2 regions of the Rhodoferax sp. WC2427 genome follow, and region 2 is predicted to be linked to the other one. Evidence: predicted binding sites of a transcription regulator. Region 2 holds the regulator's gene; the other holds the start of a gene.
What was found. Region 2 encodes FliA, which starts transcription of late flagellar genes. Its sites were predicted from a motif close to CTAAAGTTTNNNNNNNNNNNGCCGNTA; they were not measured.

Region 1: AB3G31_RS08300 (heme utilization protein) is a predicted target of FliA. The motif match lies at 2,424-2,450, and genes of this name have one in related genera.

What each region holds. Positions count from the first base shown of each region.
Region 1 covers NZ_CP162006.1:1,750,659-1,755,007, reverse strand. Annotated here, with positions in the region: gene AB3G31_RS08310 (HlyD family type I secretion periplasmic adaptor subunit) at 1-123, shown strand, start outside; gene AB3G31_RS08305 (tetratricopeptide repeat protein) at 287-2,197, shown strand; gene AB3G31_RS08300 (heme utilization protein) at 2,633-4,349, shown strand, end outside.
Region 2 covers NZ_CP162006.1:494,694-499,042, forward strand. Annotated here, with positions in the region: gene flgA (flagellar basal body P-ring formation chaperone FlgA) at 1-535, shown strand, start outside; gene flgM (flagellar biosynthesis anti-sigma factor FlgM) at 631-954, shown strand; gene AB3G31_RS02370 (hypothetical protein) at 1,004-1,396, shown strand; gene AB3G31_RS02375 (RNA polymerase sigma factor FliA) at 1,501-2,217, opposite strand; gene AB3G31_RS02380 (hypothetical protein) at 2,217-2,978, opposite strand; gene flhF (flagellar biosynthesis protein FlhF) at 2,971-4,349, opposite strand, start outside.

The sequences.
Region 1 (4,349 bases), 1.3 Mb from region 2:
AGCGCGCGACTCTTGCCCGGCATGACGATGGCCGCCGAGATCGTGGTCGGCGAGCGCTCGGTCATCTCCTATTTGGCCTGGCCGCTAACGAAGGGCATGAACGAAGCCATTCGCGAACCCTGAGGGCAATAGTATTTCTACTGTGCGGACCAATCTCGTATCTGCGGTCGTCACCGTACTGGGGTACAGCCCCGTTTCTCGATGGGATCTCGGCCCGCTCCCTACGAAATCTACTCGCCTCCACGCTTGAATACATCCTGAAGAACCCAACGCTAAGAACGCCGCAATGACCACATCGAGTAGCGCACGCGATAGGCGTAGCTTCAAAGAGACCCTCAAAGAGGCTCGCATCGGCATCATCGAGTCACAGTACGAGCTTGGTCTGATGTACGCCAACGGCGTGGGCGTGGAGCAGGACATCGAGCAGGCGCTGCAGTGGATCAGGAAGGCGGCCGAGCGTGGGCTAGCCACCGCCCAATACTTAATGGGAACACGCTACGCCGCCGGCTCCGCAGTTGAGAAAGACGATTTCCAGGCATTCCACTGGTTCCAGAAGGCAGCGGACCAGGGTCATTCGAAAGCTATCTGGCGGCTCGGCAGGTTGCATGCCGCGCATCACGACGTGCTGTCTACGCAATGTTTTGCCAAGGCCGCCGAGTTTGGCGTGGCGCAGGCACAACTAGCGTTAGGCGAAGCATTTGCTGCGGGCGTCGGCGTTCTGCAACAATATTCGCAGGCGCAGCACTGGTACCGCCAGGCGGCGGACCAGGGTCTGGCCGGTGCCGAGTATGCGCTGGGCGGACTGTACGCGGAAGGCCGAGGTATCGGGCGGGATCTGGACAAGGCGGCATTCTGGTACGGACGTGCCGCGGAACAGAATTTTCCGGCAGCCCATGTGGCGCTTACCATGCTGGAAGCCAACGATAACCGCTTGAAGAGTCGAGGCCGTGGCCGTAAGCCCGCAGGTGCCCCTGGCATCAATCACGGCCAGGAGCGCTGGCTGAATGTGGCCGACCCCTTTGAGGCCGACGGGCGCTACCACCTGGGATTGATCCACGAACTCGGCTTGGGCGTGCGATGCGATCCGGAACGGGCGCGAGAATGGTATGCGCTCGCCGCGGGCCAGGATCATGCGCCCTCCCAGGCTGCGCTGGCCAAACTGCTGGAACAGGCTGGTCAGCGAGACGAAGCTTTGCACTGGTACCGTAAAGCCGCCGAGCACGGTGACAGCGCCGCGCAGTTCGCATTGGGCCGGCTGTATTCGTCAGCCCAGCCGGGAGGCGCGGAGCACTCAGACTATTTCCTAGGCATGTCCTGGTACATGCGGGCAGCCGCGCAAAATGATGCCCGGGCGCTGCTTACGTTGGGCCATCTGTTCAGTAACGGGCTGGAGGTAATGTCGGTCGAATGCTTCCGGCGCGCCGCCGGCTTAGGCATGGCCGAAGGCCAGTACATGCTCGGCCAACAGTACGCCTTGGGCAAGGGTGTCGGGCGCGACCTCGTTGCGGCATTCGACTGGCACCGCCGCGCGGCTGACCAGGCCTATGCTCCGGCACAGTCGGCGCTGGGTGCGGCGTACCTGAGCGGTGTCGGATTGCCCAAAGACTTTCAGCAGGCACTGGTGTGGTTTTCGAAAGCCGCCCAACAAGGTGATGCCAAGGCCTTGTGGAATCTGGGTTCTATGTATGCCAGCGGCGGCGAGGGACTGAAGCAGGATCTGCGGCAGGCCTTCGTGTGGTGCCAAAAGGCGGCCGATCTCGACTTCGTCCCAGCCCAGGCAACACTGGGCGTGTTGTATGCCCGCTCCCAAAACCCGGAACGGGCGCTGGCCTGCTGGTTGCAGGCTGCGGAGCATGGCGACCCCGAGGCCCAGTACAACCTGGCGGTGGCCCATGCCACTGGCCAGGGCACAAAGCGCAGCCTTGAGACGGCGTTCGGCTGGCTTCTGAAGGCGGCTGCGCAGGGTATTCCGGCGGCGCAGGCCAGGCTTGGGCTGATGTACGCCACCGGTGAAGGTGTGGCAGCCGATGCCATTGAGGCACATACCTGGTTCGTGCTGGCAAGTCAGGCTGGTGACAACGCTGCGCTCGCCAACTGTGAGCGATCAACCGCGCGCCTCACGCCACCGCAGCTGCTAGAAGCAACGCGCCGGGCGACCGCATGGAAGCAGGTCCGCACCAGCTCAAACCTTTTGTAACTGAAGCGATCTCTACTGCTAAATATTTGTACACAAAATGGTTTTTTATTGCCTTCGGGCTATCACTTACAACGAGTTTGTAATTGCCTACAAAGCATATTTCTGAAAATAAATCGAAAAAGCTGCAATTCCATTGTTTTTCGAGCATTTAAAGCTTGACCTGTCACTAAATTGAAAAAATTAAACTGCAAATTGATTTTTTTTGTTAGATTTTTTGAAATTTGCATTCAAGTTATCAATTTTTCTGCCGTCAAAGTAGGTAGGGCGGGATCCGATCTGGAGGCGCCAAGACAAAGGTTCAACCAATGACACACAAAATTTCGGCGCTGCTGGCCGGAGCCCCCACCAACGGCGCCCGCCCGAAAACGTCAAATTGTCTGATACAGTTCCATTTATTTACAATTGTTACAATTGAGTCAGCTTTAGGGGATCGTCATGAGTAACGTAAGCGGCTTTTCAACAGACGTCATCGCGGCGCTGACGACCACACAGATCCAGGCATTCACGACCGATGACATCGCGTCCCTCACCACCGCGCAGATCCAGGCTTTAACCACCACACAGATTCCAGCGTTCAAGACGAACCAAGTCTCAGCATTTACCACCGCTGGTATCGCCGCATTAACGACGACGCAGGTCGCCGCTTTCGCGACCGACGACATCGCCGCGCTCAAGACATCGCAGACCGCGGTACTGACCACGGCGCAGATCGGCGCCCTGACCACGTCGCAAGTCTCCGCCCTGACCACGGCTGAAGTCGCCGCGCTCACCACGGCCCAGGCGCAGGCGTTGAACACCAGCCAGATCGTGGCCTTGCGCACCAGCCAGATCCAGGCGCTGACCACGGCCAGCGTGGCCGCGCTGACCACCACCCAGGTGGCCGCCATCGAGACCACCGACGTGGCCGCGCTGACCACCAGCCAGGTCGCCGTGCTGAACACCGCACAGGCCCAAGCGCTGACCACCGCGCAGATCGTCGGTTTGACGACGTCCGGTATTTCCTCATTGACCACCACCAGCATCGCGGCGCTGACCACCACCCAGGTGGCTGCCATTGAAGCGGTCGACATATCCGCGCTCAAGACCACCCAGGTGGCGGTGCTGAACACGGCCGACGTGGCGGTGCTGAGCACGGCCCAGGTGGCCGCACTCACCACCGCCAGCGTAGCCACGCTGAGCACGGCACAGGCCCAAGCGCTGACCACCGCCCAGGTTGTCGCGCTCACCACCGGTCAGGTTCAGTCGCTGACGACATCGGCCATCTCTGCCCTGACCACGGCCCAGGTGGCCGCGATCGAAACCACCGACATCGCCGCGCTCAGGACCAGCCAGGTCACCGCGCTGAACACCAGCAACGTGGCCGTGTTGACGACCACCCAGGTCGGAGCGCTGACCACCGCCAGCGTAGCAGCACTGACCACCGCGCAGGCCCAGGCGCTGACGACTACGCAGATCGGCGCATTGCTGACCAGCCAAATCCAGGCCATCACCACCGCCGGCGTGGCTGCGCTGACCACCGCCCAAGTGGCGGCCATTGAGACCCGCGATGTCGCGGCACTCACGACCACCCAGGTTGGTGCGCTGACCACCTCCCAGGTGCAGTCGCTGACCACCGCGCAAGTGGTGGCGCTGACCACGGCCGGTATCGCCGCGGTCACCACGGCCGGCATCGCCGCGCTGAGCACCGCCCAGGTCGCCGCCATCGAGACTACCGACATCGCCGCGCTGAAGACAACCCAGGTCGCCGTACTGAACACCGCCGATGTCGCTGTGCTTACCACCGCCCAGGTGCAGGCGCTGACGACCGGTAGCGTAGCTACTCTGAACACCGCCCAGACCCAGGCCCTGACAACGGCGCAGATCGTTGCTCTAAAGACCGACCAGGTCGTTGCGCTTACCACCAATGCGATCGCCGCCTTGACGACGACGCAGGTCGCCGCCATCGAAACCAGCGACATCGCCGCGTTGAAGACCACCCAGGTCGCGGCCCTGACCACCGCCGGCGTAGCCGCCCTGACAACCGCCCAGGTGCAGGCCGTCACCACCGCTGGTGTAGCCGCCTTGACCACCGCCCAGGCCCAAGCGTTGACCACTGCCCAGATCGTGGCGCTGAAGACCAGCCAGGTCGAGGTGCTGTCAACCGCCGCCGTTA
Region 2 (4,349 bases):
GGCGCTGGACCCGCGCTTGCAGCTGGCGCCCTGCGCCAAGGTGGAGCCGTACATGCCACCGGGCACCCGCTTGTGGGGCAAAAGCCGCCTGGGCCTGCGCTGCCTGGCCGGTGCCACGCGTTGGAATGTGTTCATTCCGGTCACGGTCAAGGCCATGGGCCGGGCCTGGGTGGCCAAGACCAATGTGGTGGCCGGCAGCGTGCTGACCGCCGCCGATGCCATGGAGGCCGAAGTTGACTGGGCCGATGACGCCTCGCCAGTGGTAGCCAACCCCGAGCAGTGGATGGGCCAGGTGGCCGCCCGCTCCTGGGTCGCAGGGCAAACCGTGCGCCAGGCCATGGTCAAACCAGCCCAGGTGTTCCAGGCAGGCACCCAGATCCGGGTGTTGGCCCAGGGCACGGGCTTCCAGGTCCTGTCTGACGGGCAGGCCGTCACCTCCGGCGTGGTGGGCCAGCCCGCCAAGGTGCGCCTGGACAGCGGTCGGGTGATGTCCGGTGTGGTGCAAGACGCACGCACCATCCTGGTTGAGATGTAACAGCTGGTTTTTTAGCCATATAACATTTAAGAAAATGCCAAAGCTGCCGAAACCATTGCTACGATGCCTTAACGTCAAGGCTGCTGGAGAGCATGATGAAAATTGGACAAGGGATAGATACCACGGCCGCGCTGAATGCCGCTGTGCTCAAGAAAGCCGATCAGGACAAGGAAGCTGCGCCCGCTGGTATGGCGCAGAAGGGTGCGCGCGCCATTCCAGCCGCCGGGGCGCAGGTGTCTGTTTCCACACTGGCGCGCACGCTGGAGCAAAACGACCGGGCCGTCGGTTCCGACTTCGACAGCAAGAAAGTAGCCGACATCAAGGCTGCCATCAAGAACGGCACGTTCAAGATCAACCCCGAAGCGATTGCCGACAAGATGCTCGACAACGCACAAGAATTGCTCAGCGTCACCCGGTAATCGGCGTTTTCTCTCTCCATCCGTCCGTTCCCGCACCGGAGCAGTTCGCATGACGGCCCGCCCAGCCAATCACAGCCTGGAAGCCAGCCTGCAGCGCGTGGAACAACTCCTCGAAGAAGTGTCTGTGGCCCTGATTGCGGGCGAACCTGTTGTTTTAGAGGCCGCCAGCACCGCGCTGCGCCAGGCCATGGCCGATATGGCGGTGTGGGGCCGCACCCCCGGCGGCATGCAGTCGCTGGACGCGGGCATGCGCCGCCGGCTGGAAAAAGTCTCCTTGACCCTGTCCCAACAACGCGCCAACCTGGCCCGCCGCGCCGTGGTGGTCGACCGGGCCCTGGCTACCGTTTTGCCCCAGGCCCAGCAACCGGGCACGTACTCGGGTGGCAAAGCCGGGACATACCGGGGCGGTGCGGCGCGCATTTACGCGTCGGTGGCGAGCTAAAAATCCAATTTTAGGCCTTTTTTAAGGCATCAAATCGACTGCTCACGCTACAGCCATAAGCGTGAGCAGCTATCAAAATCTACTTCAAATACGATAGCGGCCCGCTAGTGGCTCCGCATTTTGGCCCGCAGGCGGGCAATCGACTGGCTGTGCAACTGGCAGACGCGCGATTCGGTGATCTCCAGTACTGCCGCAATCTCTTTGAGGTTCATGTCGTTTTCGTAGTACATGCTCATGATGTACTGCTCGCGGTCGGGCAGGGTCTTGATGGCCTCGACCAGCGACGCGCGCAGGCGGTGGTCGCGCAGCAGGTTCACCGGGTCGGCAGCATCATCGGCTACGTGCCGGTCCAGAAAGCCCGCGCCTTCTTCCGAGTTGCCATTCATGTCTTCCAGGTACACCAGCTGCGTGCCGCGGACCTTGCCGAGCAGTTCCTGGTAGTCGGGCAGGGTCATCTCCAGCTCGGTGGCGATCTCGGACTCCAGCGGGCTGCGGCCCAGCTTCTGCTCCAGCCGCTGCACGGCGCGCTCGATCTCTTTCTGGCTCTTGCGCGAGCCGCGTGACATCCAGTCGCCCTCGCGCAGCTCGTCGATCATGGCCCCGCGGATACGCTGGGTGGCAAAGGTCTCGAACTGCACGCCCTGGGCCACCTCGTAGCGGGTGAGCGCCTCGGACAGGCCGATCATGCCCACCTGGATCAGGTCGTCCAGCTCGATGTTCGGCGGCAGCTTGGCGATCATGTGGTGCGCCAGGCGACGTACCAAGGGCACATACTGGCGCAGCATGTGCTCGCGGTCCATATGGCCTTTGGCGGTGTACATCAGCGGCTTCCCACCCCATGGGCCATCGGGATGGCACTGGCCATCAGGCGCAGCGCGATCTGGTGTGCGTCATCCCAGCGCGCGTGCTGCTGCGGGAACGAGCGTACGGTCATGAAATCGGTTTGGCAGTCCAGGTGCAGGTGCGCGCAGTTTTGCAGCGCCCGACCGGTGGATTTGGCCAGCAGCTCGGCGTTCTTGAAGGGCGCGGTGACGACCGAGGCAATCAGCGGCACCAACCGGGCCTGTAGCAGCAGTTTCTTGAAGTTTTGGTAGGCCCCGATGATGGAGGCGCGCCGCGGCGTGACGGCCAACAGAGGGCGCACCTGGCTGCCCGGCATCAAGGTGGCCAGCAGCTGGGCATCGGCATACACCACGACCAGGTCGCAGCTGCGGAACAGGTGGCTGAGGGCTTGGAGTGGTGGGGGTGACATGGGGGAATCCTGGCGGGTCTGCAGTGCCAGACGGCTCAGCCCCAAACGGGCGGGCACGATGTGCCACGGGGGCGCGTCAAGGTCTGCATCTTCCAGCCAGTGTGCGTGGTCCAGCAGGTTCTGTAAACCTGGATTGTCTTCCGTTTCTGCCGAGCTTGCGTCCAATACGGTGATGCGCAGGCTAAAACTTTGCAAGGCCGCGCAGATCTGCCAGAGCAGCGGCAACTCGGTGGCAGTGTCGCCCCGGGTCACCATGGCGATCACGCTCCAGGCGGCTTGCGGCGCGATGCGGCGCAGGCTTTCGCCTTGGTCGACGCTGGTGTCAAGCATGCGCCCGTTCCTGGCGGCTGGAATCCATCGGTGCCGGGGTGAAGAAGAAGTTCAGATCGGCGGCCTTGGGGTCGAATGCCGACTTGGTGGTGGAGCGCATCGAGGCACGCACCAGCTTCTTGGCATCGGCCGGTTCCCAGTCTTCGGGTACGCGCTGGCCGTTGCACACACCGCGCAGCACCAGCTGGTGGCGGATGATGGCGTCCAGCGCCGGGCCCAGCTTGGCCGCTTCGTCGATTTTGGACAGGATGGCCTGTTGCACGCCCCGGGTCTTGAACGAGGTGAGCACTTCGTCCATGGTGTCGCCGTGGCTGCCTGCATTGAGCACCAGCAGGCGGTTCACGCCGGGCAGGTCCAGCACGTCCATCATGTCGCGCTTGCGCGGGTCTTTGGGGGCGATGCCGGTGGTATCAATCAGCACCATGCGTTTGTTGCCCAGCAGACCCAGCAGGTCTTGCAAGGCCGCGCGGTCGTGGGCCAGGTGGGCTACCACGCCCAGCATGCGGCCAAAGGCGCGCAGTTGCTCGTGGGCGGCAACCCGGTAGGTGTCCAGTGTGATCAGTCCCACGCTGTTGGGGCCATGTACCCGGGCGCAGTGCGCAGCCAGCTTGGCCGCGGTCGTGGTTTTGCCTACGCCGGTGGCACCCACCAAGGCAAATACGCCGCCTTGCTCAAAGATCGGCTTGCTACCGGCATCGGTGCGCAGGTTTTGCTCTAGCACGCCCATCAGCCAGCGGATGGCCTCGGCGGGCGTGGCATCTTCGGGCAGGCGTTCCATGACGGCGCGGGCCAGGTCGGGCGAGTACCCGGCGCGGATCAGCTTGAGCATCAGGTTGGACTGGATCGGGTCCTGCTTGGTCTTGCCCAGCCAGGCCATGGTGTTGAAGCGCTCTTCAATCATGTCCTTCATGGCCTGCAGTTCGTCCACGATGCCCTTGGAGTTGATGGTGGCGGCTGCCGGGGCGGGCTTGGGGCGGGCGACAGGTGGCGCAAACGGCACTGCGTGCACCACGGGCTTGGCGCGCTGTGGGGCCTGGGGCATGGGCGCGGCCTGCACCGAAGTTTTGGCTGGGAAGATCTCGTCGCGCAGGTCGGGGCTGCTTTCGTGGCGGCGGCGCAGCATGCGTTCACGCACGTAGTCCTGGAACGACAGCGTGCTCATGGCCAGTTGCTCGGTGTCTTCCTCCACCGGGATCTGCGCCATGGCGATGGTGGCCGCCGACGCAGGTGCCGGTGCCACGCTGGGCCGGTCCAGCGACGACAGCGAATCTTCCGCGGTGGCCACCACTTCCACGCCGTTGGGCGTGGGGCGGTTGGACAGAATCAGCGTCCCTTCACCAAAGACCGCACGGGCCTTGGCCAAAGCTTCGC